DNA from 3 places in the Kitasatospora sp. NPDC056731 genome. Region 3 is predicted to be linked to each of the others. Evidence: riboswitches for the same ligand, from Rfam matches in the RefSeq annotation. Region 3 holds a riboswitch; each other region holds the start of a gene.
The links. Region 3 has a riboswitch for cobalamin ahead of AB0R04_RS16845 (iron ABC transporter permease). Riboswitches for the same ligand answer to the same signal wherever they lie in the genome.

Region 1 (9,246 bases), on a different contig from region 3:
GTGTCCCTCCTCGCCCCCTCGCGGACCACACCCTCGCGAACCACCCCGGCCCGCGCCGCCTCCGCCGTCACCGTCGCCCTGACGGCCGGCGCACTCCTGCTCTCCGCCGTCCCCGCCCACGCGACGGCCAGCCCGACCCAGATAGCCACCTCGAAGAGCACCGGCGTCACCTACCTGAAGTCGCTCCAGGCCGCCGACGGCAGCTACGTCACCGGCGGCGGGCTCTCCAACGAGTGGGCGTTCAGCGCACTCGCGGCCGCCGGCACGGCCGCCGCGGACGTCACCCCCGGCGGCGACCCCACCAAGAACGCCCGACTGGTGTACCGCGGCCAACTCGCCGCCCCCGGCTGGCCGAGCGCCTCGCCGGTCGTCACGGACTACGAGCGCGGCATCCTCAACGCCTACGCCGCCGGCATCGACCCCGCCCGGGTCGGCCCGGGCCGCAACCTCGTCGCCGACCTCGCCGCCTACTGGCAGACCGCCGAACCCGGCTACTACGGCCCGTCCGCCAACTTCAACGGCACCGTCTTCGGCCTCCTCGCCCTCGCGGGCGCCAAGACCCAGGCCGGCAGCCCCCGCGTCCCGCAGCCGCTGCTCGACGCCTCCGTCACGGCGGTGCGCGCCAACCAGCACAACGACGGCGGCTGGAACTTCAGCAAGGCCGCAGGCGACCCGAACGCCCTCGCCCAGGGCAGCGACATCGACATGACCGGCGCCGCCATGGCCTCGCTCTGCACCGGGGGCGTCCCCGCCACCGACCCGGCGATCGTCGCCGCCAAGAACTTCCTCAAGGGCAAGCTCACCGCCTCCGGCGCCTTCAACGCCATGTTCGGCGTCAACACCGACTCCAACGGCTGGGCCGTCTCCGGCCTCAACGCCTGCGGCATCAACCCCCAGGGCGCCGACTTCACCAGCGGCACCGGCAAGAGCCCCGTCGACTTCCTGATCGCCCAGCAGTTCAAGCCCGGCGGCGGCTTCAAGTACCTGCCCGCCGACACCACCCCCTCCCCCTACGCCTCCGTCGACGGCCTGCGCGCCGTCGCCGGCGCCGGCTTCACCGCCACCCCGCCGACCCCGACCACCGCCGGCGAGCCCGCCTGGGCCGCCGCCACCACCTTCGTCCCCGGCACCGCCGCCAAGCTCCCGCTGGTCATCGACGACGGCACCGGCGCACTCAAGGTCTGCGCCGTCACCCTCACCCCGACCGGCACCACCGCGACCCTCGGCGACGTCCTCGACGCCGCCGCATCCGCGACCCCCGCCGGCTGCGTCACCGCCGTCACCCCGTCCTCCGGCACCGGCGCCGTCACCGCGATCAACGGCACCGCCAACAACGGCTCCTCCACCTGGAAGGTCAGCCTGGACGGCACCACCGCCACCACCGCCACCCGGGCCACCACCGTCCACCTCGGCGACACCGTCTCGCTCCGCTACGGCAACTGATCCGAAGGTCCCGGTCGCCCTGGACACCGTGTACCAGCGTGGACGGCGCGGCGATGCTTCACGACGTGCCCAGCCCTGCCCCACTGCTGAACCACCCGATGCCCCACAGCGGCCCCGCACACCGATTCCGGTGCGCGGGGCCGCTCGCATGTCCCGGCGCCCCTGCCGGTCAGGGCAATTCTCCTCAAGTCCCCTACCTCTTAGCCGAGTTCAGGATCACGCAACAGCCAGACCGCCATCCCGGAAACGCTCGGACGAGTGATCATCCAGTCCGCCCGTTCGAACCGTCGAGATCGAGCGGGCCCTGCCAGCCGACGGTTTTCCGGTCGGGTCAGTGGTCCGTCGGAGCCGTCGCCTAAAGTGCAGCTTCTGACGACTGACGGCCGGAGAGGGGTCGGGTAATGACCGAGGCATGGGATCGACTGCGGGCGATCATGGGCGAGCCGGTGTACACCCCGGCGCGGGTGCCGTGGGAGCTGGCACCGGCCGAGCTCGGGGTCCAACTGCCGTCGGACTACCGGGCGTTCGTCGATCTGTACGGTGCGGTGAACCTGAACGGCGAGTGGGGTGTGCGGTCGCCGACGGAGCGCTCCCACGGAGCCGGTTCGCCGGGCGGCCTGGCGGGGTGGCGTTTCGAGACCGACACCGAGTTCCGGGGGCAGGTCGAGGGCGAGGACGAGTTCTGGGACCAGGAGCGCACCCCTGTGTTCCCGGACCCGGGCGGGCTGCTGCCCTGGGGCATGAACAGCAACCACAACTACTGCTGTTGGCTGACCGACGGCCCGGACCCGGAGCAGTGGCCGGTGGCCGTCTTCTGCGACTTCGGTGGCGTCGACGACGGTGCGCTCGACCGTTTCGACGGCGGCTTCGCGGAGTTCGTGGCGACCGTACTCACCGGCGGCTACGCCCATGAGGACGAGTTGCTGGTGCGCCCGGACCCGGAGGAGTGGGGACCTCAACCGGCCCGGCCACTCTGGACACCCGCCTACGACTGGACCGGCAAGGACTGGGGCGCGGAGTGGGGCATCACCTGGTACCGGCCCACCGGGTCGACGGAAATGCCCTGGGCCAGGTGACGGTGATCCGCCGACCTGGCATTCGCCTTCCCTCGCCCGGCGGCGCCGAACATCACGCAACAGCCGTACCGCCGGTGCCCCGGCCCCCCTTCCGGAGGGGCCGGGGCACCAGTACGCCGCCGGAGATCAGGGGGCGGGGACGCCCGGCTGGGCGCCGGCGCCGAAGGACCAGCCCTCGACGTCGCCGGGTGCCGGGTTGTAGCTGCCCGCGCCGAGGTTGCTGTACGACCAGGGGCCGCCGTGCTGGGCGTGCCAGTACGACCAGTAGGCGCTGCCGGTGGGGTTGGTGCAGGTCGTCGGCAGGGCGTTGATGGTGCAGACGAAGCCCGGGTAGCGCGGGTGGAAGGTGTACGCGAACCCGGCGCCGGTCAGCGCGGCCAGGCCGCTGGCCGGGTCGCCGGGTGCGCAGCCGGTCTGGATGCCGCCGCCGACGGCGGTGGAGTCGACCACGACGGTGACGCCGGTGGTGCCGTCGCAGGCGGCGGCCTGCGCCTGCGGGGCTTGGACGGCGGAGGCGCCGAGCAGGCCGGCGGTGAGGGCAGCGGCGGCGGCGATCGAGCCGAGGGTGCGGCGGGCCGGGCGCGCGGGCGCCAGGGTGTCGGTCATCGGAGCTCTCCTCTCGGGGTCAGCGGGTGGTCAGTGGGTGGTCGCCGGGCAGGCCGGCACGGGCGCGTCCGGGCGGGCACCCGTGGCGGAGAGGGTGGCCAGCGGGGTGCCGGCCAGGCCGAGGACGGCCTGCGCGGTGGCCCGGGCGCCGGTGGCCGGGTTGAAGCCGGTCGCGTCGTAGGCGACCGCCCCGCGCACGCCCGGGTCGGCGGAGCAGCCCTGCTGGAGCTTGACCAGGCTGCTCCAGCCCTTGAGTCCGGCCCCGAAGCGTCCGCCGGCCAGCAGTGCCTGCGTGGCGAGGCCGGTGGTGTTGGCGTTGGACGCGGCGGCCCCGGCGGCCGGGAAGCCGCCGTCGGCGTTCTGGTGGGCGGTCAGCCAGCCGAGCCCGGCGTTGGCCTTGGCGGTGCGGCCGGTCGCGGCCAGGGCCTGGGCGGCGAGCGCGGTGGCGTCCGGGTCGCTGGTGCAGGTGGCCTGGCCGAAGGAGAGCGGGTAACCGCCGTCCGCGCACTGGCTGTTGGCGAGGAAGTCGACGGCGGCCGCCGGGGCGCCGCCGGCCGTGCGGTGCAGGGCGATCAGGGCCAGGGACTGGCCGAAGGCGTTGCTGTAGTCGCCCCACTGCGAGCGGTCGGAGAACCGGCCGTCGGCGGTCTGGAGGGAGCGCAGCCGGGCGGGCAGGTCGACGCCGCCGAAGGCCGTCGGGTTCCCGCCGCGTACCTCGACGGCGAGCAGCAGCTTGGCGGTCGCGCCCGCGTAGGCCTCGGTGGTGCCGTCGCCGAGGTAGCCGGTGATGATCTCGGGCTTGGCCAGCCAGGCGGTGGCCTTCGTGGCGGCCTGGTCGGAGCTGCGCGAGGCGGCGAAGGCCAGCACGGCGTCGATGGTCAGGCCCTGGTCGGGGTAGGCGGTGCCGTTGAAGACGGACTCGAAGTGGTCGCCGTCGACGAGCTGACGGGCCAGCCAGCCGCCGGCGGCGGCATCGGGGCGGATCGTCGGGGACGAGGTCGCGACAACAGGCGCGGCCTGGGCGGCAGCGGCCGCCGGGAGGACGGTGGCGAGCGCGAGGGCGGGTATCGCGAGCAGACCGAGAGTGCGGCGGAGCGTGGGCATGGGTGCCTTTCCGGGCCCGCACGCAGGGGCCCGGAGGACGGCGGCAACAGCCGGGCAGCCCTCGGAGCTCCGGCCCGCAGACCACGACGGGAGGAGGGGACGACACACCTCCGCCGCCGGGTACTCGGGCTCGCCGCCGGCGTGGAGCCGGCGGCCTACCGTTGCGGGTCAGCGCCGGATTCGAACCGGACTTCCCCCAGCGGCGGAGTCACAACTTGACGGCTCATCATGGCGATACGGAGAAGATCCGGTCAAGGGATCGTCCGCCACATCGCGCCGCGAACCGCTCGGACCGTCAGCGGTTGAGGAACTCCGGCGGGCGCTTCTCGGCGAAGGCCGCCATGCCCTCCTTCTGGTCCGCCGTGGCGAACGTGGCGTGGAACAGGCGCCGTTCGAAGCGGACGCCCTCGGCGAGCGTGGTCTCGTACGAGCGGTTGACGCTCTCCTTGAGCATGACCGCCGCCGGGGTGGACATCGCCGCGACGGTCTCGGCCACCGTCAGGGCCTCGGCCAGCAGCTGGTCCGCCGGGACGATCCGGGAGACCAGGCCGGCCCGCTCGGCCTCCTCGGCGCCCATCATCCGGCCGGTCAGGCAGAGCTCCATCGCCTTCGCCTTGCCGACCGCCCGGGTCAGCCGCTGCGAGCCGCCGATGCCGGGGATGACGCCGAGCTTGATCTCCGGCTGCCCGAACTTCGCGGTGTCCGCCGCCAGGAGGACGTCGCACAGCATCGCCAGCTCGCAGCCGCCGCCCAGCGCGTAGCCCGCCACGGCCGCCACGACGGGCTTGCGCAGCGCGGCGAAGCGGTCCCAGGCGGCGAACCAGTCGCCGAGGTAGGCGTCGACGAAGTCGAGGGACTGCATCTCCTTGATGTCGGCGCCGGCCGCGAAGGCCTTCTCCGAGCCGGTGATGACCAGGCAGCCGATCTCCGGGTCCCGGTCGAACTCCGTTGCCGCCTGCACGACTTCGTTCATCAGGAGGGTGCTGAGCGCGTTGAGCGCCTTGGGCCGGTCGAGCGTGATCAGCCCCACCCGGCCCTTGCGCTCGGCCAGGATCGTCTCGTAGCCGGTCACTTGCCGTCCTCCCTCAGGGTGGTGATGATCGCCGAGAAGTCCAGGCCGGCGCCGTCGTCGGCCTGCGCGAAGTCCGCGTACAGCTGTGCCGCCCTGCGTCCGAGTTCGGTGGGCAGGCCGGCGGCCTCGGCGGCTCCGGCGGCGAGGCCGAGGTCCTTGGCCATCAGGGCGGCGGCGAACCCGGCCGCGTAGTCGCGGTTGGCCGGGCTGGTCGGCACCGGCCCGGGGACGGGGCAGTTGGTGGTGAGCGCCCAGCACTGGCCGGAGGCGGTCGAGGCGACGTCGTAGAGGGCCTGGTGGCTGAGTCCGAGGCTCTCTCCGAGCACGAAGGCCTCGCTGACCGCGATCATCGAGATGCCCAGGATCATGTTGTTGCAGATCTTCGCGGCCTGCCCCGCTCCGGGGGGTCCGCAGTGCACGACCTTGCGGCCCATCGCCTCCAGCACGGGCCGGGCCGCCTCGAAGTCCGGCTCGGCGGCTCCGACCATGAAGGTGAGGCTGGCGGCCGTGGCGCCGACCACCCCGCCGGAGACCGGCGCGTCCACGGCCCGGTGCCCGGCGTGCACGGCGAGGTCGTGCGCCGCCCGGGCGTCCGCGACGTCGATCGTGGAGCAGTCGACGAAGAGCGTTCCCGGGCGGGCGGCGGGCAGCAGGTCCGCGTAGGCGGCCAGCACGTGCCGGCCGGCCGGCAGCATGCTGATGACGACGTCGGCCTCCCGCACCGCCTCGGTCGCGGACCGCGCCGGACGGACGCCGCTCTCCGTCCGGGACGCCCGCCGCAGTGCCTCGGGCGCCAGGTCGTAACCGGTCACGGTGTGTCCGGCCGTGGCGAGGTTGGCGGCCATCGGGCCGCCCATGTTGCCGAGTCCGATGAATCCGATGACTCCGTTGAATCCGTTGACTCCGTTGAATCCGTTGCGGTGGGTCACCAGCGCTCCAGGGGTGTGGTGGGGGCCAGGCCGAGTTCCCGGTCGCCGAGCGGGGCGAAGTAGCGGGCCACCGTGGCGGGCTCGACGGCGCTCAGCGTCGACGGGTTCCACCGCGGGGAGCGGTCCTTGTCGATCACCTGGGCGCGGATCCCCTCGGCCAGGTCCGGCGTGGAGAGCGCCGCGCAGGAGGTCCGGTACTCCTGGTCGAGGACGGCCTCCAGCGGGCCGAGGGTGCGGGCCCGGCGCAGGGCGGCGAGGGTGGCCTTCACGGCGGCGGGCGAGTTGGCGGCGATCCGGTCCGCGGCCTCCTTGGCCTCCGGTTCGCCGCTGTCCCGCAGGCGGTCGAGGATCTCCTCCACGGTGTCGGCCCCGTAGCAGTGGTCGATCCACGCCCGCCGACCGTCCAGCACGCCGGCCGGTGCGGGCCCGACGTTCCGTTCGAGGGCGTCGTGCACGGGGAGTTCGGCCAGGTCGTCCAGCAGCGCGGGCAGCCGCTCGGCCGGGACGAAGTGGTCGGCGAGGCCGCAGAGCAGCGCGTCCGCGGCGCCGACGGAGCCCGCGGTCAGGGCCAGGTGGGTACCCAGCTCGCCGGGGGCGAGGGCGAGCAGGTAGGTGCCGCCGACGTCGGGGACGAAGCCGATGCCGGCCTCGGGCATGGCGATGCGCGTGGTCTCGGTGACGATCCGGACGCTACCGTGGGCGGAGACCCCGACCCCGCCGCCCATCACGATGCCGCTCATGAGCGCGACGTAGGGCTTGGGGTAGCGGGCGATGCGGGCGTTGAGGCGGTACTCGTCGCGCCAGAACTCCTCCACCGCGCCCGGGTCCGCGCCGGTGGCGGCGCGGTGGATGGCGACGATGTCGCCGCCGGCGCAGAAGGCCCGCTCACCGGCGCCGGAGATGACCACGGTGTCGACCCGCTCGTCCTCCTCCCACGTGTCCAGGGCTTCGGAGATCCTTTGCACCATGCCGTGGGTGAGGGCGTTCAGGGCCGCGGGGCGGTTGAGGACGATCAGGCCGGCCCGGCCCTCGCGGTGGACCAGGACCTCGTCGAGGTCGTTCCCGGCCATCACGCGGCCCCGGTCAGGCCGCGGGCGACGATGACGCGCATGATCTCGTTGGTTCCTTCCAGGATCTGGTGCACCCGCAGGTCGCGGACGATCTTCTCGATGCCGTACTCGGCCAGGTAGCCGTAGCCGCCGTGCAGTTGGAGCGCCTGGTTGGCCACCTCGAAGCCGGTGTCGGTGGCGTGCCGCTTGGCCATCGCGCACAGCTCCGGCGCTCTGGGGTCCCCCCGGTCCAGGGCCGAGGCGGCCCGCCAGAGCAGCGACCTGGCCGCCTCCAGCTCCGTGGCCATGTCGGCGAGCCGGAACTGCAGCGCCTGGGCGTGCAGGAGCCGGGCGCCGAACGCCTCGCGGTCCGCCAGGTAGCCGGTGGCCCGCTCCAGGGCGTCCTGCGCTCCGCCGAGGGAGCAGGCGGCGATGCCGAGCCGGCCGCCGTTCAGCCCGTTCATGGCGATCCGGAAGCCCTCGCCCTCGGCTCCGAGGAGGCGGTCGGCCGGGAGCCGGACGCCGTCCAGCCGCACCTGGCGGGTGGGTTGGGCGTTCCAGCCCATCTTCTTCTCGTCGGGCCCGAACGAGACGCCGGCGTCCTCGCGTTCGACGACGAACGCGGACACCCCGCCGGCCCCCGGTCCGCCGGTGCGGGCCATCACCAGGTAGACCTGGGAGACCCCTGCGCCCGAGATGAACTGCTTGACGCCGTCGAGGACCCAGTGCGCCCCGTCCCGGCGGGCTCGGGTGGTCAGTGCCGCCGCGTCCGAGCCCGCGCCGGGCTCGGTGAGGCAGTAGCTGGCGGGGGTCGCCATGGCGCTGAGGCCCGGCAGCCACCGGGCGCGCTGGGCGTCGTCGCCGTAGCGGTCGATCATCCAGGCGACCATGTTGTGGATGGACAGGTAGGCGGCGATGGACGGGCAGCCGGTGGCCAGCGCCTCGAACACGAGGACGCCGTCGGCGCGGGTGAGCCCGGAGCCGCCGGACTCCTCGCGGACGTAGACACCGGCCAGGCCGACGTCCGCCGCCTTGCGCAGCACGTCCACCGGGAAGTGCTTGGCCTGGTCCCACGCGACCGCGTTCGGCGCCAGGTGTTCGCGGGCGAAGGCCCGGGTGGTCGCCGCGATGGCGAGCTGGTCCTCTGTGAGGTCGTGCACGGCGCCCTCAGCCCATCGTCGGGATGGTGAAGCTCGCGCCCTCCTTGACCCCGGAGGGCCAGCGCGAGGTGACGGTGCGGGTGCGAGTGTAGAAGCGGATCGAGTCCGGCCCGTGCTGGTTGAGGTCGCCGAACCCGGAGCGCTTCCAGCCGCCGAAGGTGTGGTACGCGACCGGCACGGGGATCGGCACGTTGACGCCGACCATGCCGGTGTTCACCCGGCGGGCGAAGTCCCGTGCCGTGTCGCCGTCCCGGGTGTAGATGGCCACGCCGTTGCCGAACTCGTGCTCGCCGGGCAGGCGCAGCGCCTCCTCGTAGTCGGCGGCGCGGAGCACGGTCAGGACGGGGCCGAAGATCTCCTCCCGGTAGATCCGCATGTCGGGCGTGACGCGGTCGAACAGCGAGGCGCCGAGGAAGTAGCCGTCCTCGTGCCCCTCCAGCCGGAAGTCCCGCCCGTCGACGACGAGTTCGGCGCCCTCCTCGACCCCGAGGTCCAGGTAGCCGCGGACCCGCTCCAGCGCGTCGGCGCCGACCAGCGGGCCGAAGTCCGCCGCCGGGTCGTCCGAGCGCCCGACCTTCAGCGCGGCGATCCGCTCGACCAGTTTGGCCACCAGGGCGTCGGCGGTCTCCTCCCCCACCGGGACGGCCACCGAGATCGCCATGCAGCGCTCGCCGGCCGAGCCGTAGCCGGCGCCGATCAGCGCGTCCGCGGCCTGGTCGAGGTCGGCGTCCGGCATCACGACCAGGTGGTTCTTGGCGCCGCCGAAGCACTGCGCCCGCTTCCCGTGCGCGGCGGCGGTGGCGTACA
Region 2 (10,604 bases), on a different contig from region 3:
TCGCGTTCGGCGGCGTCGCCGTGGGCACCGCCCCGGCGTCCGCGGCGCCGCTGCCGATCGACCAGTGCACCACCACCTCCGGCGTGGTGCTCGCCGTGGACTTCAGCAAGTGGGGCGGCCCGCTGCTGCGCTCCTGTGGGACCACGCCGACCACCGGCTTCACCCTGCTCAACCAGGGCGGCTGGAAGACCACCGGGACCGGGCACGACGGTCCGGCGTTCATCTGCCGGATCGGCTACAGCGGCTTCCAGGGCGGCAAGCAGTTCCCGGCCCCGGACCAGGAGAAGTGCGTCCTGACGCCCCCGGCCACGGCCTACTGGTCGTACTGGCACGCCGATCCGGGCCAGAACGAGTGGTCCTACAGCCAGCTCGGCGCGATGAGCTACCAGCCGAAGCCCGGCAGCGTCGACCTCTGGATCTTCGGTGGCACCAACATCGAGGGCACCGAGGGGCGGCCGGGCTTCTCGCCGGACAGCGTTCGCGCGCACAACTCCAGCCCCGGCGGACAGCCCGCCGACCCCGGCCAGGGCACCACGGGCGGCGGGTCGACGGGTGGCACGGGTACGACCGGCGGCAGCGGCAGCGGCAGCGGCTCCGGCAGCGGCACCGGTTCGAGCGGTGCCACCGGCACCACCGGAAACGCAGGCGGAACCGGCAGCACCGGCAGCAGCGGCGGAACCGCCGGCACCAGCGGCGCAGGCACGGCCGGTGGCACCGGATCGGGCCGGCCCCCGGCCCCCGCCAAGCCCCCGACGGGCGGAGCCCGTCCGCCCGCGCCCGCCACCACCCCAGGGCCCGGCGCCGTTGCCATTCCCGAGGACGGCATCACTCCGCCCGGAGCGCCCGAGCCGACGCCCGTGCCCGCCACGCCGGTGCCGGTCGAGCCGTCCACCGCGCCGCCGACGGACACCCCGAGCGATCAGCCGACCCCGCAGACGGTCGAGGCCGCGGCCGCGCCGACGTCCACCCCCGCCGTGCCCGGCGGCGTGGTGGACGCCGACCCGGTGGCCGACGCCCCGCACGACTCCGGGTCGATGGCTCCCGCCGTCATCGCGACCGCCCTCGTGGGGGCGCTGGGCGCGGCCACCGTGGTCGTCGCGCGCCGCCGCCGCCGACGGGCCGAGTGATCCGGTGACCATGCCCGACCAGCACGCCGCCGTCCCCCCGAAGCCCACCCCCCGACGGGACGCCGGGAGCCGGCGCAGCCCCCGGAACCTGCACCCGCTGGCCTGGTGGACCTGGGCGCTGGCCCTGGCGACGGCGGCCAGCCGCACCACCAACCCGCTGCTGCTCCTGCTCGTCCTCGCCGTGCTCGGCTACGTGGTCACCGCCCGCCGGACCGAGGCCCCGTGGGCGCGCGGGTTCACCTACTACCTGTGGCTGGCCCTGACCGTGGTGGCGATCCGGGTGGTGTTCCGGTGCGTCTTCGCCACCGGCATCACCCCGCACGACCACCTGCTCTTCTCGCTCCCGCACCTCCCCACGCCCGCCTGGTACGCGGGCATCCGGATCGGCGGGCCGGTCTCCCTGGAGGCGACTCTCTCCGCCGCCTTCGACGGGCTGCGCCTGGCCTGCCTGATCTGCTGTATCGGCGCCGCCAACACCCTCGCCAACCCCAAGCGCGCCCTGCGCGTGCTGCCCGGCGCCCTGTACGAGCTGGGCGTCGCCGTGACGGTGTCGCTGAGCGTCGCGCCGCAGCTGGTGCAGAGTGTCCAACGCGTCGCCCGGGCAAGGCGGTTGCGGGCCGGGCAGCGGAAGGGCGTCCGCGCGCTGCGCAGCATCGTCGTCCCGGTGCTGGAGGACGCGCTGGAGCGTTCGCTGCACCTGGCCGCCGCGATGGACTCGCGCGGCTACGGCCGCTCCGGCACCGCGACCCGCCGCTCCCGCCGCGTCACCGGCGCCCTGATGCTGCTCGGTATGTGCGGCCTGTGCGCCGGGGTGTACGGGCTCCTGGACGGAACCGCCCCCGCCGCCCTGGGGCTTCCGGCCTTCCTCGCGGGCGCCCTGCTCTGCGTGGCGGGGCTGATCCTCGGTGGTCGGCGCGTGCGGCGCACCACCTACCGGCCGGACCGCTGGCGGGCCGCCGAGTGGGCCGTCGCGGGCTGCGGGGTGATCGCCGCCGTTCTGCTGTTCGCCACCGTCGGCTACGCCGCCACGGATCTCAACCCCTCGCTCTACCCGCTCAGTTGGCCGAGCCTGCCGCTCGTCCCGGTGCTCGCCCTGCTGCTGGCCGGCGCCGCCGGGGTGATCGCGCCGCCGCCGGGCCGTACCCCGGTGCCCGCCACCGGGACCCGCCGCACCGGCACCGACCGCACGACCCCCGAGGTGAGCACGTGATCCGATTCGACCAGGTCGGCGTGGTGTACGACGGCGAGACCACCCCTGTCCTGCGCGACGTCGACCTGCACATCCCGGAGGGCGAGCTCTGCCTGGTGGTCGGCCGCACCGGCGTCGGCAAGTCGACCCTGCTCGGCGCCGTCAACGGCCTCGTGCCGCACTTCACCGGCGGCACCCTGCGAGGCAGGGTCACCGTGGACGGCCGGGACACCGCGCACCACCCGCCGCGCGAACTCGCGGACGTGGTGGGCGTGGTGGGGCAGGACCCGCTGGCCGGCTTCACCACCGACACGGTGGAGGAGGAACTGGCCTACGTCATGGAGCAGTTGGCCGTCCCGCCGGAGGTGATGCGCAAGCGCGTCGAGGAGACCCTCGACCTGCTCGGCCTCGCCGACCTGCGCCACCGCGCCCTGCACGAGCTCTCCGGCGGCCAGCAGCAGCGCGTCGCCATCGGCTCGGTGCTCACCGCGCACCCGCGCGTCCTGGTCCTGGACGAACCGACCTCGGCGCTCGACCCGACCGCCGCCGAGGAGGTGCTCGCGGCCGTCACCCGCCTGGTCCACGACCTCGGCGTCACCGTCCTGCTCGCCGAACACCGCCTGGAGCGGGTCGTCCAGTACGCCGACCGCGTCGCCTACCTGCCCGGTGACGGCACGGTCGTGCACGGGCCGCCCGCCGAGGTCTTCCGGCACACCGCGATCGCGCCGCCCGTCGTCGACCTCGGGCGGCTGGCCGGGTGGCGGCCGCTGCCGCTCTCCGTCCGGGACGCCCGGCGCGCCGCCGCCCCGCTGCGGGAGCGGCTCACCGATGTGCCCGTTCCTCCGCCGCGCCGGGCAGCGGTGGCGGGGGAGCGGGTGCTGGACGCCCGGGGGGTGGTCGTCCGGTACGGGCCGGTCGCCGCCGTCCGGGAGGTCGGGCTGGAGCTGCGGGCCGGCGAGGTCACGGCGCTGATGGGGCGCAACGGCTCGGGCAAGTCCTCGCTCCTGTGGGCCCTCCAGGGCTCAGGCCCGCGACAGGGCGGCAGCGTGCAGGTCTTCGGCGCCGACGGAGGGCCGGCCGCGGACCCCAAGCGGCTCTCCGCGACCAGGGCCCGGCAGCTCGTCGGGCTCGTCCCGCAGACCCCGACCGACCTGCTGTACCTGGAGACGGTCGCCCAGGAACTCGCCCAGAGCGACCTGGAGGCCCGCAGCGCCGCCGGCCCGACCGCAGCCGGCCAGACCGCAGCAAGCCCGACTACAGCAGGCCCGACAGCGCGCCAGATCCTCGACCGGCTCGCCCCCGGGATCCCCGACGGCACCCACCCCCGGGACCTCTCCGAGGGCCAGAAGCTGGCCCTGGTCCTGGCGATCCAACTGGCCGCCGCGCCAAGGGTGGTGCTGCTGGACGAACCCACCCGAGGGCTCGACTACCACGGGAAGGAGGCGCTCACCGGCATCGTGGACGCCCTCGCCGCCGAAGGCCGTACGGTCGTCGTCTCCACCCACGACGTCGAGTTCGTCGCCGCCGCCGCCGACCGGGTGGTGGTGATGGCCGAGGGCGAGATCGTCGCCGACGGCCCCACCGCCGAGGTCATCGTCGCCTCGCCCACCTTCGCCCCCCAGACCGCCAAGGTCCTCGCCCCGCTGCCCTACCTGACCACCCGGCAGGTGGCCGAGGCCCTGGAGCCCGCCGAGGCCGCCCGGTGAGCGCCGTCCGGATCCCCGGCCGGGCCCGCGTCGTCGCGGCCCTGGCCGCCTTCATCGGCCTGGTCGCCTTCACCTGGCCGTTCGTCGTCGCCCCCGGAAAGTTCGGCTCCTCCTACGCCCCGCCGCTGATCTTCGGCGCCCTGCTGGTCCTGGTGCTCGCCGTCGTCATCGCGGAGATCGCGGCCGGCGGCATCGACGCCAAGGCCCTCGCCATGCTCGGTGTCCTGTCCGCCGTCAACGCCGGGCTGCGCCCGCTCGGCGCCGGCACCGCCGGAGTGGAGACGGTCTTCTTCCTCCTCGTCCTGGCCGGCCGGGTCTTCGGCCCGGGCTTCGGCTTCGCCCTCGGCTGCACCTCGCTGTTCGCCTCCGCGCTGCTCACCGGCGGCGTCGGCCCCTGGATGCCGTACCAGATGTTCGGCTGCGCGTTCGTCGGCATGCTCGCCGGGCTCCTGCCGAGAACCCGACGGCGGCGCTGGGAGGTGGCGATGCTGGCCGCGTACGGGGCGTTCTCCGGGTACCTCTTCGGCTTCCTCCTCAACCTCTCCTTCTGGCCGTTCTCCACCGACCCGAACAGTTCCATCGCCTACCTGCCGGGGCTGCCCTTCACCGAGCAGTGGCACCGCTACCTGCTCTTCGACCTCGCCACCTCGCTCGGCTGGGACACCGGCCGGGCCGTCACCACCTTCACCGCCGTGCTCGTCGTCGGCCCGGCCGTCCTCACCGTCTTCCGCCGCGCGGCCCGCCGCGCCAACTTCGAGCCCATGGTGCGCTTCGAAGCCCCGGACGGTCGACGAGTCATCGCGAACGGCACCGCGAACGGCACCGCCGTCGGCTCCGCGAGCGGCTCCCCGAGCGGCGAGGGAGTCTCACCATGCGGACGGCTTCCGTGAATTCCGCGTCGGCCCCGGCGGTTTGCCCCTAAGCTGGCGGCGCAGCTGGTTCGTCCTGCCCGCCAGGCAGGACGTCGCAAGAGGGAACCCGGTGGGAATCCGGGACTGCCCCGCAGCGGTGAGTGGGAACGACCGCCGTCATACGCACTGGACCCGGGACGGGTCTGGGAAGCGATGGCCAGTAGGTACCGGACGCCAACAGGCCCGGTGCGCCCACGAGTCCGAAGACCTGCCCGTTGCCCGCCCGCGGACCGTTCCGCGTGCGGATATCCCGGTGACCTCGTGGGCGGGTCGGCGACCATACCAGGCGGGTCCGGCACGCGCATCGTCGCGAGCCGCCGTCCGGTTCGTCATCCCTTCGCGCTCTCGTCCCGTCCCCGGGCACTTGAGGAGCCAGACTCGCGAAGGAGAGTCCCTTGACCACGAAGTCCGCAGCCGCGGCAACCAGGGCCACCGTGCACGGCTACCCCCGGCAGGGCCAGGGCCGGGAGCTGAAGAAGGCCGTCGAGGGCTACTGGAAGGGCACGGTCACCGCCGACGCCCTGCAGGAGACGGCGGTCGGCCTGCGTCGGAAGAACTGGGCGCAGCTCGCCGGGGCCGGTGTCCTGGAAGTGCCCACCGGCGACTTCTCGCTCTACGACCACGTACTGGACACCACGGTCGCCGTCGGCGCGATCCCGCCCCGGCACCGGGATGCGGTCGAAATCGACGCGCTGGACGGCTACTTCGCCATGGCGCGCGGCACCCAGGAGGTCGCGCCGCTGGAGATGACCAAGTGGTTCGACACCAACTACCACTACCTGGTGCCCGAACTCGGCCCGGACACCGTCTTCACCGCGAACCCGGCCAAGGCCGTCGGGGAGTTCCGGGAGGCGCTGGTGCTCGGCCACACCGCACGCCCCGTGCTCGTCGGTCCCCTCACCTACCTGCTGCTCGCCAAGCCCGCCCCCGGTGTCGCCGAGGACTTCCAGCCGATCACCCTGCTGGACCGGCTGCTGCCCGTCTACGCGCAGCTGCTGGCGGACCTGAAGGCGGTCGGCGCCGAGTGGGTGCAGCTGGACGAGCCCGCGCTGGTGCAGGACCGCACCCCGGCCGAGCTGAACGCCGCCGCCCGCGCCTACCGTGAGCTGGGCGGCCTGGCGGACCGTCCGAAGCTGCTGGTCGCGAGCTACTTCGACCGTCTGGGCGAGGCCCTGCCGGTGCTGGCCAAGGCCCCGGTCGAGGGCCTGGCGCTGGACTTCACGGGGCCCGCCGCGGCGAACCTGGACGACCTGGCCGCCGTCGGCGGGCTGCCCGGCAAGCGGCTGGTCGCCGGGGTGGTCGACGGCCGCAACATCTGGATCAACGATCTGGAGAAGTCGCTGGCCACCCTGGCGACCCTGCTGGGCCTGGCCGAGCGGGTCGACGTCGCCCCGTCCTGCTCCCTCCTGCACGTGCCGCTGGACGCCGCCGCCGAACGCGACGTCGACCCGCAGATCCTGCGCTGGCTCGCCTTCGCCCAGCAGAAGGCCAGGGAGGTGGCGCTGCTGGCCCGGGGCCTGCGCGAGGGCACGGGGGCGATCGCCGCCGACCTGGCCGCCAACCGCGCCGACCTCGCCTCGCGCGCCAACTCGCCCATCACCCACGACCCGGCGGTGCGCGCCCGCACCGCCGCCGTCACCGACGCGGATGCGCGCCGCGCCCAGGCCTATCCGCAGCGGGCCGAGGCCCAGCGTGCCCGGCTCGGCCTGCCGCTGCTGCCGACCACCACCATCGGCTCGTTCCCGCAGACCTCCGAACTGCGGGTCGCGCGGGCCGACCTCACGGCGGGCCGGATCGACGCGGCGGCCTACCGGGAGCGGATGGAGACCGAGGTCCGGGAGGTCATCGCCTTCCAGGAGAAGGCCGGACTGGACGTCCTGGTGCACGGCGAGCCCGAGCGCAACGACATGGTCCAGTACTTCGCCGAACAGCTCACCGGCTACCTCGCCACCCGGCACGGCTGGGTCCAGTCCTACGGCACCCGGTACGTGCGCCCGCCGGTCCTGGCCGGGGACATCTCCCGCCCGCACCCGATGACCGTCGACTGGTTCCGCTACGCGCAGGGCCTGACCGACCGCCCGGTCAAGGGCATGCTCACCGGCCCCGTCACGATGCTCGCCTGGTCCTTCGTCCGCGACGACCAGCCGCTCGGCGACACCGCCCGCCAGGTCGCCCTCGCCCTGCGCGACGAGGTCACCGACCTGGAGGCCGCGGGCGCCGCCGTAGTCCAGGTCGACGAGCCGGCCCTGCGCGAGACCCTGCCGCTGCGCGCCGCCGACCGCCCGGCGTACCTGGCGTGGGCCACCGAGTCCTTCCGCCTGGCTACCTCGGGCGTCCGCGCCGATACCCAGGTCCACACCCACATGTGCTACGCCGAGTTCGGCGCGATCATGACGGCGATCGACGAGCTCGACGCGGACGTCATCTCGCTGGAGGCCACCCGCTCGCACATGGAGGTCGCCGGAGAGCTCGCCGGGGCCGGCTACCCGCGCGAGGTCGGCCCGGGCGTCTGGGACATCCACTCCCCGCGCGTCCCCAGCACCGAGGAGGCCGTGGAACTGCTGCGCGCGGGCCTGGCCGCCATCCCCGCCGAGCGGCTCTGGGTCAACCCCGACTGCGGCCTGAAGACCCGCGGCTGGACGGAGACCCGCGCCTCGCTCGACAGCCTCGTCGGCGCCGCCCGCCACCTGCGCGCGGAACTCGCCGGCTGACCCGCCGGCGACACGCCCCGGCCGGGCACCGCACACCCCGCGGCGCCCGGCCCGTTTCACCCGGACCCGGGAAGCCCCAGGTTCTGGTAGATCTCCGTCGTCACCGTGGAGAAGTTCATGGTCATGAAATGCAGCCCGGGAACTCCCTCGGACAGCAGGCGCCGGCACATTCCGGTGGCGTGATCGATGCCGATCGACCGGACGGCCTTCGGGTTGTCCTGCTGCCTCAGCATGCTTTCGGAAAGCCCATCGGGAATGGCTGCGGTGGTCAGTGTCGGAATCCTCCGAAGTGACCGGATACTGGTCACCGGCATGATCTCCGGAATGACCGGAACGGTGCAGCCGGCCGATTCCAGTCGATCCCGGAAACGGAGGTAGCTGTCCACGTCGAAGAACATCTGGGTGATGGCGTAGTCGGCTCCCGCCCGGCACTTCTCGATGAAGTGCCTGATCTCGAAATCCCAGTCGGGGGACCTCGGGTGCAGGTCGGGGAACGCGGCCACGCCGACGCAGAAGTCGCCGGACTCCTTGATCAGCCGCACCAGGTCGGCGGCGTACTCCACCCCGTCGGGGTGGCGGTGCCAGGTGCCCAGCGGATCGCCCGGCGGGTCGCCGCGCAGCGCCAGGATGTTGCGAACCCCCTGGTCAGCGTAGTGGCCGAGGATGTTCCGCAGTTCGGCGACGCTGTGGCCGACCGCGGTCAGGTGGGCGGTCGGCGTGAGGGTGGTCTCCTGCGCGATGCGGCCGGTGACGTTCACCGTCCGCTCCCGCGTCGACCCGCCGGCGCCGTAGGTCACCGAGACGAAGGTGGGGGACAGCGCTTCCAGGCGCCGGATCGCATTCCACAGGCCGACCTCCGCTTCGGCGCTCCGGGGCGGCATGAATTCGAAGGAAGAGGAAAGCCTGCCGGTCGCGAGGAGTTCGCGGATGGAGGTCGCCCGATCCGTGCGCGTGGAGGGGATTCCGAGTTTCATGGCAGGAGGTTAACCAGCCGGGCTCCCGGTAGTCCTCAAGTGTCCACCCTGTGATACGAATTTTCCCGGGACGCGAGTGGGGAGGCGTGCGGAGTGAGGCGGCACAATGTGGGCATGAAAAGACCTTCGCAGGTATTGTCGGGGCTGCCCGAATGGGACCGGTGCGCGGTGATGGGAGTCGTGAACGTGACCCCCGACTCGTTCTCGGACGGCGGCCGCTGGCTGGACCCGGGGCGCGCGGTGGACCGAGGACTGCTGCTGGCCGAGCAGGGCGCCGACATCGTGGACGTCGGCGGCGAGTCGACCCGGCCGGGAGCGACCAGGGTGTCCGAGGAGGAGGAACTGCGCCGGGTCCTGCCGGTGGTGCGCTCGCTCACCGACAAGGGTGTCCTGGTCAGCATCGACACGATGCGGGCCCGGGTCGCCGAAGCGGCGGTGGAAGCCGGCGCCCGGATCATCAACGACGTCAGCGGGGGCCGGGCCGACGCGGGCATGGCCGGCGCCGCGGCCAGGGCCGGAGTGCCCTTCGTCGTCATGCACTGGCGCGGGCAGTCCGCCCGCATGGACGAGCTGGCCGCGTACGAGGACGTCGCGGCCGAGGTGATCCGTGAGGTCGCACGGCAGATGGACACGGTGGTGGCGGCCGGGGTCGACCCCTCCCAGGTCATCGTGGACCCCGGCCTCGGCTTCGCCAAACGCCGACAGGACGACTGGGCGCTGCTGGCATCGCTCGACGCCTGGCGCGTGCTGGGGCGCCCGCTCCTGGTGGCGGCCTCGCGCAAGCGCTTCCTGGGCGAGCTGCTGGCCGACCCGCGGACGGGCGAGGCCCGTCCGGCCCGTGAACGCGACGCGGCCACCGCGGCGGCCAGCGTCCTGGCCGCCGCGCAGGGCGCGTGGGCGGTGCGGGTGCACGAGGTCCGGGACACGGCCGACGCCGTCCGGGTCGAGGCCGCGATCCGAACCAACCGGGCCTGAGAGAGGAAGTACGCGCCATGCCACGTCCGACCGGGCGGAAGATCTACGCCCACGCCAGCGCGCCCGCCCGCCGGCGGGCGGGCGCCTGGCGGTCGAGCCGGACCGCCGCAGCCGCGTTCCCTACGCCGTGCTCGGTGACAGCCCCGGCACCGGGCGCTGGCCGGGGCCGTCGTAGCGGGCGAGCGGGCGGATCAGCGAGTTGTGGGCGAGCTGTTCGGTGATGTGGACGGTCCAGCCGGTGATGCGGCTCATCACGAAGAGGGGGGTGAAGACGGGGGTGTCGAAGCCCATCAGGTGGTAGGCGAGGCCGGCGGGGTAGTCGAGGTTGGGGTGGATGCCCTTGCGTTCCAGCATTGCCTCGCGCAGTGCGGCGTGCAGGGCGGCCAGCCGGGCCGTCTCGGGGTCGGTGCTGCGGGCCACCAGGTCGTCCAGGGCGGCCTGCATGATCGGGACGCGGGAGTCGCCGTGCCGGTAGACGCGGTGGCCGAAGCCCATGATCTTCCGCTTGGCGGCGAGTGCCTCGTCGAGCCACCGCACGGCCCGGGCGGTGTCGCCGATCTCCTCCAGCATGTGCATCACGGCCTCGTTGGCGCCGCCGTGCAGGGGGCCCTTGAGTGCGCCGATCGCGGCGGTGACGGCGCTGTAGAGGTCGGAGAGGGTGGAGGTGACGACGCGGGCGGTGAAGGTGGAGGCGTTGAAGCTGTGCTCGGCGTACAGCACGAGGGAGATCTCGAAGCAGCGGACCACCTCGGGGGCGGGCACCGCGCCGAAGCACATGTGGAAGAAGTTCTCCGCGTAGCCGAGCTCGGGGTCCGGCGGGATGGGCGCGAGGCCCTGGCGGCGGCGCTGGTCGGCGGCGACGACGGTGGGCAGTTTCGCCAGCAGGGTGAGGGACTTGGCGAGGTGGGGCGCGGGGCGGCCGTCGTCCTCGGTGGGGTCCTCGGCGCCGAAGAAGCTGACGGCGGTGCGCAGCACGTCCATCGGGTGGCAGGTCTCGGGCAGCTTGGCGAG
Region 3 (10,604 bases):
TCGTGGTCGAAGCGGTCCACCGACTTGATCAGGCCGATGGTGGCGACCTGGGTCAGGTCGTCCAGCGGCTCGCCCCGGTTGCGGAACCGCCGGGCCAGGTGCTCGACCAGCGGGATGTGCATCCGCACCAGCTGGTTGCGCAGCTCGACGCGCTCCGGGGAGCCGTCGGGCAGCGCGGACAGCCGGACGAACAGCGCGCGGGCCGCCTCCCGGTCCGGTGCGCCCGAGCGGTGCGGGGCCGGGGCCGGCGCCTGGACGGGCACCGCGGTGCGCAGGTCCGCGGCCTCGTCCGCCGGATCGGACGGGGGCGGGGATGCGGGCGACGGTTCAGACGTCGGCTCGGTCGGGTGGCTCATCCGGTGGGCGTCCTTCGGGTGCGCATCGTCGTTGGCGGCGAGGCCAGGAACGCTCGCCTGGGTCGGTACGGCAGGTCCCGCCGTCGCGAGGCCGGTACGGTCCAGATCACTCACGGCCATTCCCCCGTTCCGTTCCGGGAGCACCGGGGCCCTCGGGCCCCGGCATCGTCTCGTTGGTCGTACCGCGTGGGGGGCGGTACCGGGCGCCGCCCGCCCGGCCCCTGATCGGGGACCGGGCGGACGGCCCTTGTGCGGTGCTGGTCGACGCCCCGGCTAGTGGGCGACGGGGCCGCCGCGCTTCTTGTGCAGGCTGATCGACACGGTCTTGTCCTCGCCGACCGAGGAGTCGACCTCGCCGGCCAGGGCGGAGAGCACCGTCCAGGCGAAGGTGTCCCGTTCGGGCGCCTTCCCGTCGGTGGTGGGGGCGGTGACGGTCACCTTCAGCGAGTCGCCGACCAGCCGGAACTCGCAGGTCAGGACGGAGCCTGGCACCGCCTGCTGGAGCAGGATGGCGCAGGCCTCGTCGACCGCGATCCGCAGGTCCTCGATCTCGTCGAGGGTGAAGTCGAGCCGTGCCGCCAGGCCGGCCGTCGCTGTTCGCAGGACCGAGAGGTAGGCACCCGCCGCGGGCAGCCGGACCTCCACGAAGTCCTGCACTCCGGGCTCGCCGTCGATCTGGGACACCCTCACCTCCTGGGTGACGCGCTGTGCTTCCGGGCCGGTGGCCGCGGCACTGTCTGTTGCTTGGCTCAACTGCTTCGCCCCAACTGTCCAGAGGGGTGGTGCGGTACGTACCGGTCATACCCTTCGCGGGGCGACCGGACGCCGCGTATCCGCCTGAGACCTTACCGCCTTCCGCACGCCGGCCGGGGCTCGGGAGTCACTCATGGTAAGCCATCGCGACGCAGGGTGGCAGGGGTTCGGACGGTCCGTTCAGTGACCGCCGCCGGCGGCGGCGAGCGCCTCGCCGGTGAGCCGGTAGACGGTCCAGCCGTCCATCGGCACCGCGCCGAGGGACTTGTAGAAGTCGATCGAGGGCGTGTTCCAGTCGAGCACCGACCACTCCACCCGCGCGTAGCCGCGCTCGACGGCGATCCGCGCCAGTTCCAGCAGCAGCGCCTTGCCGTGGCCGCCGCCGCGGGACTGCGGGCGGACGTACAGGTCCTCCAGGTAGATCCCGTGGGTGCCGCGCCAGGTCGAGAAGTTGAGGAACCAGACCGCGAAGCCGACCGGCTCGCCGGTGGCGTCGTCCTCGGCGATCAGGCCGAACAGCGCCGGGTTGGCGCCGAACAGGGCGTCGCGCAGCTGCTCCTCGGTGGCCACGGCCTCCTGCGGGGCCTTCTCGTACTCCGCGAGCTCGCGGATCAGGGCGAGGATGACGGGGACGTCGGTCACGACGGCGGTGCGGATCATGCCGCGAGCCTACTGCGCGCCCCCGCCCGCGGCCCAGGCCCTGATCGGGGCCCGGGCCGGGACCGGGCGGGTCAGCGGGCGGGGACGGTGCGCAGGTAGTCGGCCAGCGCGGTGATCGCGGCCGGGTTGCGCGGGCTCTCCACCAGGTCGACGTAGTCCAGGACGAAGATCCGGTCGTTCCTGACCGCCGAGACGCCGGCCAGCGGCGGGAAGGACTTCAGGAAGGCGCGCTTGGCGTCGGCGCCGGTCTCGCCGTAGTTGTTGATCAGGATCACCTCGGGGTCGCGCTGGACGACGCTCTCCCAGCCGACGGTGACCCAGGTGTCCGCGAGGTCGCCCATCACGTTGGCCCCGCCGGCCTTGGCGATGATCTCGTCGGCCGCGGCGAACTTCCCGGCGGTGTACGGCTTGTCCTGCCCGCTGTCGTACAGGAACACGGACGGCCGGCGCTCGGGCTGCGGGGCGGCGGCGACCTGCGTCTTGAAATCGGCGACCAGCTTGTCCGCCCGGTCGCGGACGTCGAAGATCTCGCCGAGGTTGGCCAGGTCGGTGTAGAGCGCGTCCAGCGGGGACATCACGCCGCGCTCGGTGCCCTTGCCGCTGCGGCAGGACTCGCTGAGCACGTACGAGGGGATGCCGAGGTCCCCCAGCGCCTGCGGGGTGAAGCCGCGGCCCTCGTCGAAGCCGTAGTGCCAGCCGGCGAAGACCAGGTCGGCCTTGGCGCCCAGCACGATCTCCTTGGTGATCTCCTTCTTGGAGAGCCACGCGGTCTGCTGGTAGCCGTCCTTCCAGGCGACCTGGTCGACCCGGCCCTTGTCGTCGGGCATCACGTAGCCGGCCATCCGGTCGGCCAGGCCGAGGGCGAGCATCAGCTCGGTGATGCCGACGTCGTTGGTCACCGTCCGGGCGGGCTTCTGCGGGAAGGTGAGCTTGGTGCCGCAGTTCTCCACGGTCACCGGGTAGTGGGCGGAGGCGGCGGTGGCGTCGCCGCTCGGGGCGATCTCGGCGCCGCAGGCGGTGAGCCCGAGGGTGAGCAGGGCGGTGATGGCAACGGCCTTGGTGCGCACGGGGGTTCCTTCGGGGGGTGGGTCAGATCCGGTCGAAGAGCAGTTGGACGGCGCCGGTCACCGGGTGCCGGACGGGGGTGGCCCGGACGCCGAACACCTCGGCCAGCAGGGCGGGTCGGAGCACCTCGGCGGGCGGCCCCGAGGCGACGATCCGGCCGGCCCGCAGCACGTACAGCAGGTCGCAGTGGCCGGCCGCCAGGTTGAGGTCGTGCAGCGCGGTGAGCACCGTCGGGCCGGCTTCCCGGACCAGCGCCAGGACGTCCAACTGGTGGGCGATGTCCAGGTGGTTGGTGGGCTCGTCCAGCACCAGCAGCCGGGGCTCCTGGACCAGCGCGCGGGCGATCAGCACCCGCTGCTTCTCGCCGCCGGACAGGCTCAGGAAGCCCCGCCCGGCCAACTGCTCGACGCCGACCTTGCGCAGCGCCTCGGTGCAGCGGGAGTGGTCGTCCGCGCCCGGGCCGCCCAGGCCGCGCCGGTGCGGCAGCCGGCCCATGGCGACCACCTCGGCCACCGTGAAGTCGAACTCGGCGGAGTGCTCCTGGGGGAGCGCGGCCACCCGCCGGGCGGCCTCGCGCGCGGTCAGCGCGTGCAGGTCCGTGCCGTCCAGCAGGACGGCCCCGGCGGCCGGCCGCAGCGCCCGGTAGACGCAGCGCAGCAGCGTCGACTTGCCGCTGCCGTTCGGTCCGATCAGTCCGACCACCTGCCCGGCGGCGGCGTCCAGGGCGACGTCGTGGACCAGCCGGGCGCCGGCCAGCTCGACCGAGACGGAGTCCAGGGCGAGATCCATCAGCGGCCTCCGAAGGAATAGCCGCGACGGCGCATCAGCAGCAGGAAACAGGGCACCCCGAGCACCGCGGTGACCACCCCGACGGGCAGTTCGGCGGGCGCCAGCAGGGTGCGCGAGACGATGTCCACCCAGACCAGCAGCAGCGCCCCGGCGAGCGGCGCGACCAGCAGCACCCGGCGGTGCCCGGCGCCGACCAGCATCCGGGCCAGGTGCGGCACCATCAGCCCGACGAAGCCGATCGCCCCGCTGACGGCCACCACCGTGCCGGTGACGGCGGCGGTCACCACGAACAGCTCGCGGCGCAGCCGGTCCGGGTCCACGCCCAGCGAGGCAGCCGTCTCGTCGCCCATCGCGAGCGCGTCCAGCCGGCCGGCGGCGCAGGCCAGGTACGCCAGGCCGGCCAGCACGGTGGCGGCGGCGATCGGCACCGAGCCCCAGGTGGCGCCGCCGAGGCTGCCGAGCAGCCACATCATGGCGTCCCGGGCGGCCTCGCCGCGGGCGGCCGCGAAGACCATCAGCGCGGTGACGGCGGAGAAGCCGTAGGAGAGCGCGGTGCCGGTGAGCACCAGCCGCAGCGGGGTGAGCCCGTAGGCCGTCCGCGCCGCGAGGTAGACCAGCACCATGGCGACCAGCGCGGAGCCGAACGCGGAGGCCGAGATCGCCCACACCCCGAGCGAGGCGAAGGCGCCGAGCAGCAGTACCGCGTTGGCGCCGACGGCCGCGCCGGAGGAGATGCCGAGCACGAACGGGTCGGCCAGCGCGTTGCGCACCAGGGCCTGGACGGCGACCCCGGTGGCGGCCAGCCCGGCGCCGACCACGGCGGCCAGCACGGCGCGCGGCAGCCGGATCTCCCAGACGATCGCGTAGGCGGCGGCCTCCTCCGCCTCCAGCCGTCCGCCCGTCAGCCCGGCGGCCAGCAGCCGCAGGACGCGGGGCAGGCCGATCCCGGAGGCGCCCAGCGCCACGCCGCAGAGCAGCGAGAGCAGCAGGGCGGCGGCCAGGCCGACGGCGAGCGGGAGGGCGGGTATTCGGCGGTCGGGCGGGCTCGTTGCGCCACTGCCCGCGACTGCGGTGCTGCTCACGGTGCGCCTTGCCTCGGGCCGCGGGTGCGCGGGGGCGGCACCGGTCGGGCGCGGGCCCGGGCGCCATCCCCTCGCAGTCCACGGCGAGTTGTCGGGAGTTCAGCGGCCGGGGGCGATCGGGCTGGCGCGGCCCCGGGGGCCGTGCTCACCGTTGCGGGTCAGCGCCGGATTCACACCGGACTTCCCCCTCGGACGCCCTGGCAGCATAACAGCCACTCAGGCTAGGCAACCCTTACCGGGCTCGGATGGGGCGTGAACGCACGACCGCCCCCGTCCGGGCTCGCGGACGGGGGCGGTCGGGTGGCGACGCGTCAGGCTCAGGCCTGCTTGGTCTCCCAGAAGATCTTGTCGACCTCGGCGATCAGGTCCAGCAGGGCCTGGCCGGTGGCGGGGTCGGTGGACGCCTTGGCGGCCGAGGCGGCCTTCAGGGTGTCGTTGATCAGCTGGTGCAGCTGCGGGTACTTCTCGAAGTGCGGGGCCTTGAAGTAGTCGCTCCACAGCACCGAGATGTGGTGCTTGACGGCCTCGGCACGCTGCTCCTTGATGATCAGGGCGCGGGTGCGGAAAGCCGGGTCCTCGTTGGCCTGGTACTTCTCCTGGGTGCCCTTGACCGACTCGGCCTCGATCCGGGCCTGCGCCGGGTCGTACACGCCGCAGGGCAGGTCACAGTGGGCGTGGGCGGTGGCGCGCGGTGCAAACAGACGAGAGAACATGGGAGTCCTTCCTTAGATCGTCTTCCCGCGCCCGAGATTACCCTTCCGCCCCCGGGGTTTCGCGATCGGGCGGTGGGCCTAGGGCAAAAGGCGGACCCGGAACCGGGGTAATCCGGACATCGAACGGATCGAACGGGGTGACGGTCCGTACGGCAGACTGGGACCGGTCGGTCCGGGAGGAGGAGTCGTGGCGCGGAGCACGGAACCAGCGGGCACGGAACCGGCGGGCACGGAACCCCGGGGGCGGGGCCGGGGCGGCGGCGCGGTGCCGTTCGGGCTGGTCGACGTGGCGGGCCCGTCGATGGTCCCGACCCTGCGCGAGGGCGACCAGTTGCTGGTGCGCTACGGCGCGCCGATCCGGCCCGGCGCGGTGGTGCTCTTCCGGCACCCCTTCCAGCAGGACCTGCTGGTGGTGAAGCGGGCCGCCGAGCGGCGTCCGAGGGGCTGGTGGCTGCTGTCCGACAACCGGCCGGTGGACAGCGACAGCCGCAGCTACGGCCCGGTCCCGGACGAACTGGTGCTCGGCCGGGTGCTGCTGCGGCTGCGCCCGCGCCCGGCCTGGCTGGCGCCGGGGCGGCGGCTGGAGCGGCTGCTGCTGAGCACCCGGCTGGCCCGGGTGCCGGGCCTGGCCCGCCGCCTGGGCGTCTGGGCGGAGCAGCTCTGACCCCCTGGGCCCTGCTCTGTCTGCCAGGCCCGGCCTAGCCGGCGGCGCCGAGTGCCGCGGCCTCGGCCTCCTGGCGCTTGCGGGCCCGGTACGCGGCGACGTTGGCGCGGGTCGCGCAGCGGTCCGAGCAGTAGCGGCGGGAGCGGTTGGTCGAGGTGTCCAGGTAGGCGTTGCGGCAGGGCGCGGCCTGGCAGATGCCGAGCCGGTCGGCGCCCAGTTCGGTCAGGTGGACGGCCAGGCCCATGCAGGCGACCGCGCTGAAGTGCGCGGTGGCGGTCGGCGAGTTGTCGGCCAGGTGAAGGTGCCAGCGCGGCCGGCCGGCGTCGTCCAGGTAGTCGTGCCCGGAGACCAGCGGGCTGACCGGGTACTCCATTAGCAGGCTGTTCAGCAGGTCGACGCCCCGGATCTCGTCGCCCTCGGCGGCGGCCTCGAAGACCCCGCGCAGCCTGGTCCGCACCGCCCGCAGCCGGGGCAGGTCGGACTCGTCGGCCTGTGCGGCGGCCCGCGAGGAGTCGGAGAACAGGCCGCGCACCGCGTCCACGGACGTCAGCGTGTCGGTGCCGCGTTCGGGCTCCTCGGTGTTCACCAGCCGAACGGCGAGATCGGCGTACGAGGCGAGCTCCACGGAGGTCCTTCCAAAAGGTCGGTAACGGGCTGATTGCGTCCAGCCTATTACCTGGGTGGGGAAAACGTCGGCGCCCGGCAGGAGCAGCCTGCCGGGCGCCGGTCGGTACGGTTCTACAGCACCTTGGAGAGGAAGGCGCGGGTGCGCTCGTGCCGGGGGTCGGTGAGCACCTCGCGGGGGTTGCCGGACTCGACCACCACACCGCCGTCCATGAACACCAGCGCGTCGCCGACCTCGCGGGCGAAGCCCATCTCGTGGGTGACGACCACCATGGTCATGCCCTCCTCGGCGAGGCCGCGCATGACGTCGAGGACATCGCCGACCAGTTCGGGGTCGAGCGCCGAGGTGGGCTCGTCGAACAGCATCAGCTTGGGCTTCATGGCCAGCGCGCGGGCGATCGCGACGCGCTGCTGCTGGCCGCCGGAGAGCTGGGAGGGGTAGTTCTTCGCCTTGTCGGCGAGGCCGACCCGCTCCAGCAGGACCATCGCCCGCTCCCGGGCGGCGGCCTTGCTCTCGCCCTTGACCTGGACCGGGGCCTCCATGACGTTCTCGACGGCCGTCATGTGCGGGAACAGGTTGAAGCGCTGGAAGACCATGCCGATGTCGCGCCGCTTGACGGCGACCTCGCGGTCCTTGAGCTCGTAGAGCTTGTCGCCCTTCTGCTGGTAGCCGACCAGTTCGCCGTCCACCCAGAGGCGTCCGCCGTTGATCTTCTCCAGGTGGTTGATGCACCGCAGGAAGGTCGACTTGCCGGAGCCGGAGGGGCCGATCAGGCAGAACACCTCGCCCTGCTTGACCTCCAGGTCGATGCCCTTGAGCACGTGCACGGAGCCGTAGGACTTGTGGACGCTCTCGGCGCGCACCATCGGCTGCCCGGTGGCGGCGGCCGGGGTCTTGCTCAGGTCGGTCATACGTGACCACCTCCCTCAAGCCCCGGGACGACGTCGGCGCCGGTCTTCGGGGCGGGCTTCCCGGCGAACAGGCCCCGCAGCCGCTGCACCGGGGTGGGCGGGAGGGTCCGGTTGGAGCCGCGGGCGTAGTAGCGCTCGATGTAGTACTGGCCGATGGTCAGCAGCGAGGTGAAGAACAGGTACCAGAGGCTGACCACGATCAGCAGCGGGATGTTCTGGTAGTTCCGGGAGTAGATGACCTGACCGGCCCGGAAGATCTCCTCCAGGGAGATCACGCTGACCAGCGAGGTGGTCTTGAGCATCGAGATGGTCTCGTTGCCGGTCGGCGGGATGATCACCCGCATGGCCTGGGGCAGGACGATCCGGCGCATGGTCTGGAACCGGCTCATGCCGAGTGCGTGGGCGGCCTCGGTCTGGCCCTCGTCCACCGACTGGATGCCGCCGCGGACGATCTCCGCCATGTAGGCGGCCTCGTTGAGGCCGAGGCCCAGCAGGGCGGCGACGAAGGTCGGGATCAGGACGTTGGTGTCCGCGGACCAGAACTCCGGCCCCCACGGGACGCCGATCGACAGCTTGGCCCAGATCAGGCCGAGGAAGTTCCAGAACACCAGCTGCACCAGCACCGGGGTGCCGCGGAAGACCCAGATGTACATCCAGGCGGTGCCGGAGAGCAGGGGGTTCGGGGACAGGCGCATCACGGCGAGGACGATGCCGCCGATCACGCCCATCAGCATGGAGAGGACGGTCAGTTCCAGCGTGACGACCATGCCGTGCACGATGCTGTCGTGGAACAGGTACTGCCCGACGATGTCCCACTTGAAAGCGGGGTTGGTGAAGAGGGCGCTCAGCAGCATCGCCGCAAGCAGGGCGATGACGACGGCGCCCACCCAGCGTCCGGGGTGGCGGACCGGGACGGCCTTGATGGTCTCAGGCCGTCCCTCCTCCGCCTTCCCCTTGTCCAGAGAGTTCACGGTGTGGCCTCGGGGGAGAGATGGAGCAGGCGGACGGTCAGTTCACGGCGCCGTTGACGGTCGACTTGTCGAGGGCGCCGGACTCGACGCCCCACTTGGTGAGGATCTGCTTGTAGGTGCCGTCGTCGATCAGCGACTGGACGGCGCCCTGGATCGCGGGGGTGAGCTTGGAGCCCTTGGCGACGGCGACGCCGTAGGGGGCCACGCCGTAGGTGGAGCCGAGCTTCTCCAGCTGGCCGCCGGCCTGCTTGATCGCGTAGTCGACGACCTGGGAGTCGGCCATCATGGCCTGGTCGCGGCCGGAGACGACGGCGTTGGTGACGTCCGTCTGGAGGTCGAACTTGTCGCCGTCGTTCTGGATGCCCGGCTTCCCGTTCTTGGCGCAGTCCGGGTTGCGGGTGTCCTTGATCTCGTCGGCCTGGGTGGTGCCGGTCTGGACGGCGACCTTCTTGCCGCACAGGTCGTTGGGGTCGACCTTGTCGGGGTTGCCCTTCTTGACCGCGATGGCGCTGCCGGAGTTGAAGTAGGTCACCATGTCGACGACCTGCTCGCGCTCCTTGTTGTCCGTGAAGGACGACATGCCGAGCTGGAACTTGTTCGACTGGATGCCGGGGATGATCGCGGTGAAGCCGGAGTCCTGGACGTCGGCCTTCAGCCCGAGCTTGGCCGCGATGGCGTTGGCCAGGTCCACGTCCATGCCGATGACCTTGCCGCTGTCGTCCTTGAACTCGTCCGGCGCGTACGAGGCGTCCGCGCCGACCAGGAGCTTGCCGGAGGACTTGACGTCGGCGGGGACGAGGGCGGCGAGCTTGTCGTCGGCCTTGACCGCGTTGACGGTCGCGGAGGCGTTGGGCGCGCCGCTGCCACCGTCGCTCTTGCTGCTGCTGCAGCCGGTCAGGACGAGGGTGACGGAGGCGGCAACCGCGCCGGCCGCGAGAAGCCGGGTGCGCTGGGTACGGGCGGTCATGAGGGGGATCTCCTCCTGAGGGAGAGGGCGGGCGGAGCGCGCCGCGGGGGGCGGCACACCGGGGCGGCAGGGTCGTACGGCGCTGTACGGGTGTATTTCGCTGTACGTCGTCGTACGTGCAGGGCCGGATGGTGCGGTGCCTGTGCGGACGGGCCGCCCAGGTTGCTACGGGGTACTGCTTCCGCCACCCTCCGCCGAGGTGGACGTCAAGCGAACCGCCTCGACCAGTGGCCGGCTCGATCCGAGATGGGGGGAATCCTGCCATCTGTGAACGGTCAGATGGCCCTCATCCAGATCAAAATCGGATAACGAGGGCCCGGGCTGTCCGCTATTCGGACTTATTCCGTGTTCCTGTCACTCCGTGCATAAGTATGCAGATCCCTCTGCCCGGTGCCCGGAGGCCCGCCGCCCCCGGCTCGGATGCCGCCGTCGACCACGGCGGAGGGGCGTACGGCCGCCACGGTGACGCGCGGGTGTACGCGAAATGGCGGACATGCGATCCGGCCATCCCGCACTCCCGGGCCCGGCGGCGGGTGTGTCAGAATTCGGTACCGGGTGACCCCCGAACGCTCGAACCAGACCGACGAGCCCCGACAGGCTCGGGGTGTCCGGGAACGGAAGTCATCACGTGGCTCCGTATCCGGGACGCCGACTCCCCAGCGCGTCTGCGTTCACTCCTGCGGGTGCGCGTGCCGCCATCACCGTTGCCGCCGCCGGAGCCCGGCGCTTCCGACGCCGGGCCCCAGTGACGCGACAGCTCGGCGATGAACTGCACGTGACGAGGACGAAAAGGCATAGGTGCGATGCCTTGGTCCGACCTACGCTCGGCCCGGAAGCACAACGCGGACCAACAAGACCCATAAAACCCTCATCCGAGGGCGCCGCCCGACGGCAGCGCCCCGACCCAGCCCCCCGGGTCCGCTTCGGCGTACCCGGTTTCCGGTTTCCGGACGGGTCGTCCTGTCCGTCGGTCGCGCACCCTCGCCAGATCAATGACGAAGAGGTCATCGTGGCAGCGGAGATCATCAGCAGCACCCAGGACACCGTC

Region 1: linked by a shared signal. The riboswitch ahead of AB0R04_RS26370 (prenyltransferase/squalene oxidase repeat-containing protein) and the one ahead of AB0R04_RS16845 (iron ABC transporter permease) in region 3 are both predicted to bind cobalamin.
Region 2: linked by a shared signal. The riboswitch ahead of metE (5-methyltetrahydropteroyltriglutamate--homocysteine S-methyltransferase) and the one ahead of AB0R04_RS16845 (iron ABC transporter permease) in region 3 are both predicted to bind cobalamin.

Annotation. Positions count from the first base shown of each region.
Region 1 is NZ_JBFBNR010000028.1:86,501-95,746, forward strand. It holds gene AB0R04_RS26355 (hypothetical protein) at 79-1,443, shown strand; gene AB0R04_RS26360 (SMI1/KNR4 family protein) at 1,845-2,519, shown strand; gene AB0R04_RS26365 (flagellar hook-length control protein FliK) at 2,646-3,125, opposite strand; gene AB0R04_RS26370 (prenyltransferase/squalene oxidase repeat-containing protein) at 3,156-4,229, opposite strand; cobalamin riboswitch at 4,327-4,467, opposite strand; gene AB0R04_RS26375 (enoyl-CoA hydratase) at 4,525-5,301, opposite strand; gene mmsB (3-hydroxyisobutyrate dehydrogenase) at 5,298-6,230, opposite strand; gene AB0R04_RS26385 (enoyl-CoA hydratase/isomerase family protein) at 6,227-7,300, opposite strand; gene AB0R04_RS26390 (acyl-CoA dehydrogenase family protein) at 7,300-8,439, opposite strand; gene AB0R04_RS26395 (CoA-acylating methylmalonate-semialdehyde dehydrogenase) at 8,447-9,246, opposite strand, start outside.
Region 2 is NZ_JBFBNR010000028.1:72,257-82,860, reverse strand. It holds gene AB0R04_RS26345 (hypothetical protein) at 1-1,127, shown strand, start outside; gene AB0R04_RS26340 (CbiQ family ECF transporter T component) at 1,138-2,337, shown strand; gene AB0R04_RS26335 (ATP-binding cassette domain-containing protein) at 2,334-4,022, shown strand; gene AB0R04_RS26330 (ECF transporter S component) at 4,019-4,912, shown strand; cobalamin riboswitch at 4,942-5,164, shown strand; gene metE (5-methyltetrahydropteroyltriglutamate--homocysteine S-methyltransferase) at 5,329-7,644, shown strand; gene metF (methylenetetrahydrofolate reductase [NAD(P)H]) at 7,701-8,618, opposite strand; gene folP (dihydropteroate synthase) at 8,733-9,593, shown strand; gene AB0R04_RS26310 (bifunctional 2-methylcitrate synthase/citrate synthase) at 9,714-10,604, opposite strand, start outside.
Region 3 is NZ_JBFBNR010000014.1:11,735-22,338, forward strand. It holds gene AB0R04_RS16820 (RNA polymerase sigma factor SigF) at 1-470, opposite strand, end outside; gene AB0R04_RS16825 (hypothetical protein) at 630-1,040, opposite strand; gene AB0R04_RS16830 (GNAT family N-acetyltransferase) at 1,290-1,769, opposite strand; gene AB0R04_RS16835 (ABC transporter substrate-binding protein) at 1,841-2,836, opposite strand; gene AB0R04_RS16840 (ABC transporter ATP-binding protein) at 2,859-3,623, opposite strand; gene AB0R04_RS16845 (iron ABC transporter permease) at 3,623-4,651, opposite strand; cobalamin riboswitch at 4,795-4,934, opposite strand; gene sodN (superoxide dismutase, Ni) at 5,023-5,418, opposite strand; gene sodX (nickel-type superoxide dismutase maturation protease) at 5,720-6,082, shown strand; gene AB0R04_RS16860 (CGNR zinc finger domain-containing protein) at 6,117-6,707, opposite strand; gene AB0R04_RS16865 (amino acid ABC transporter ATP-binding protein) at 6,821-7,618, opposite strand; gene AB0R04_RS16870 (amino acid ABC transporter permease) at 7,615-8,589, opposite strand; gene AB0R04_RS16875 (ABC transporter substrate-binding protein) at 8,627-9,556, opposite strand; gene AB0R04_RS16880 (NADP-dependent malic enzyme) at 10,566-10,604, shown strand, end outside.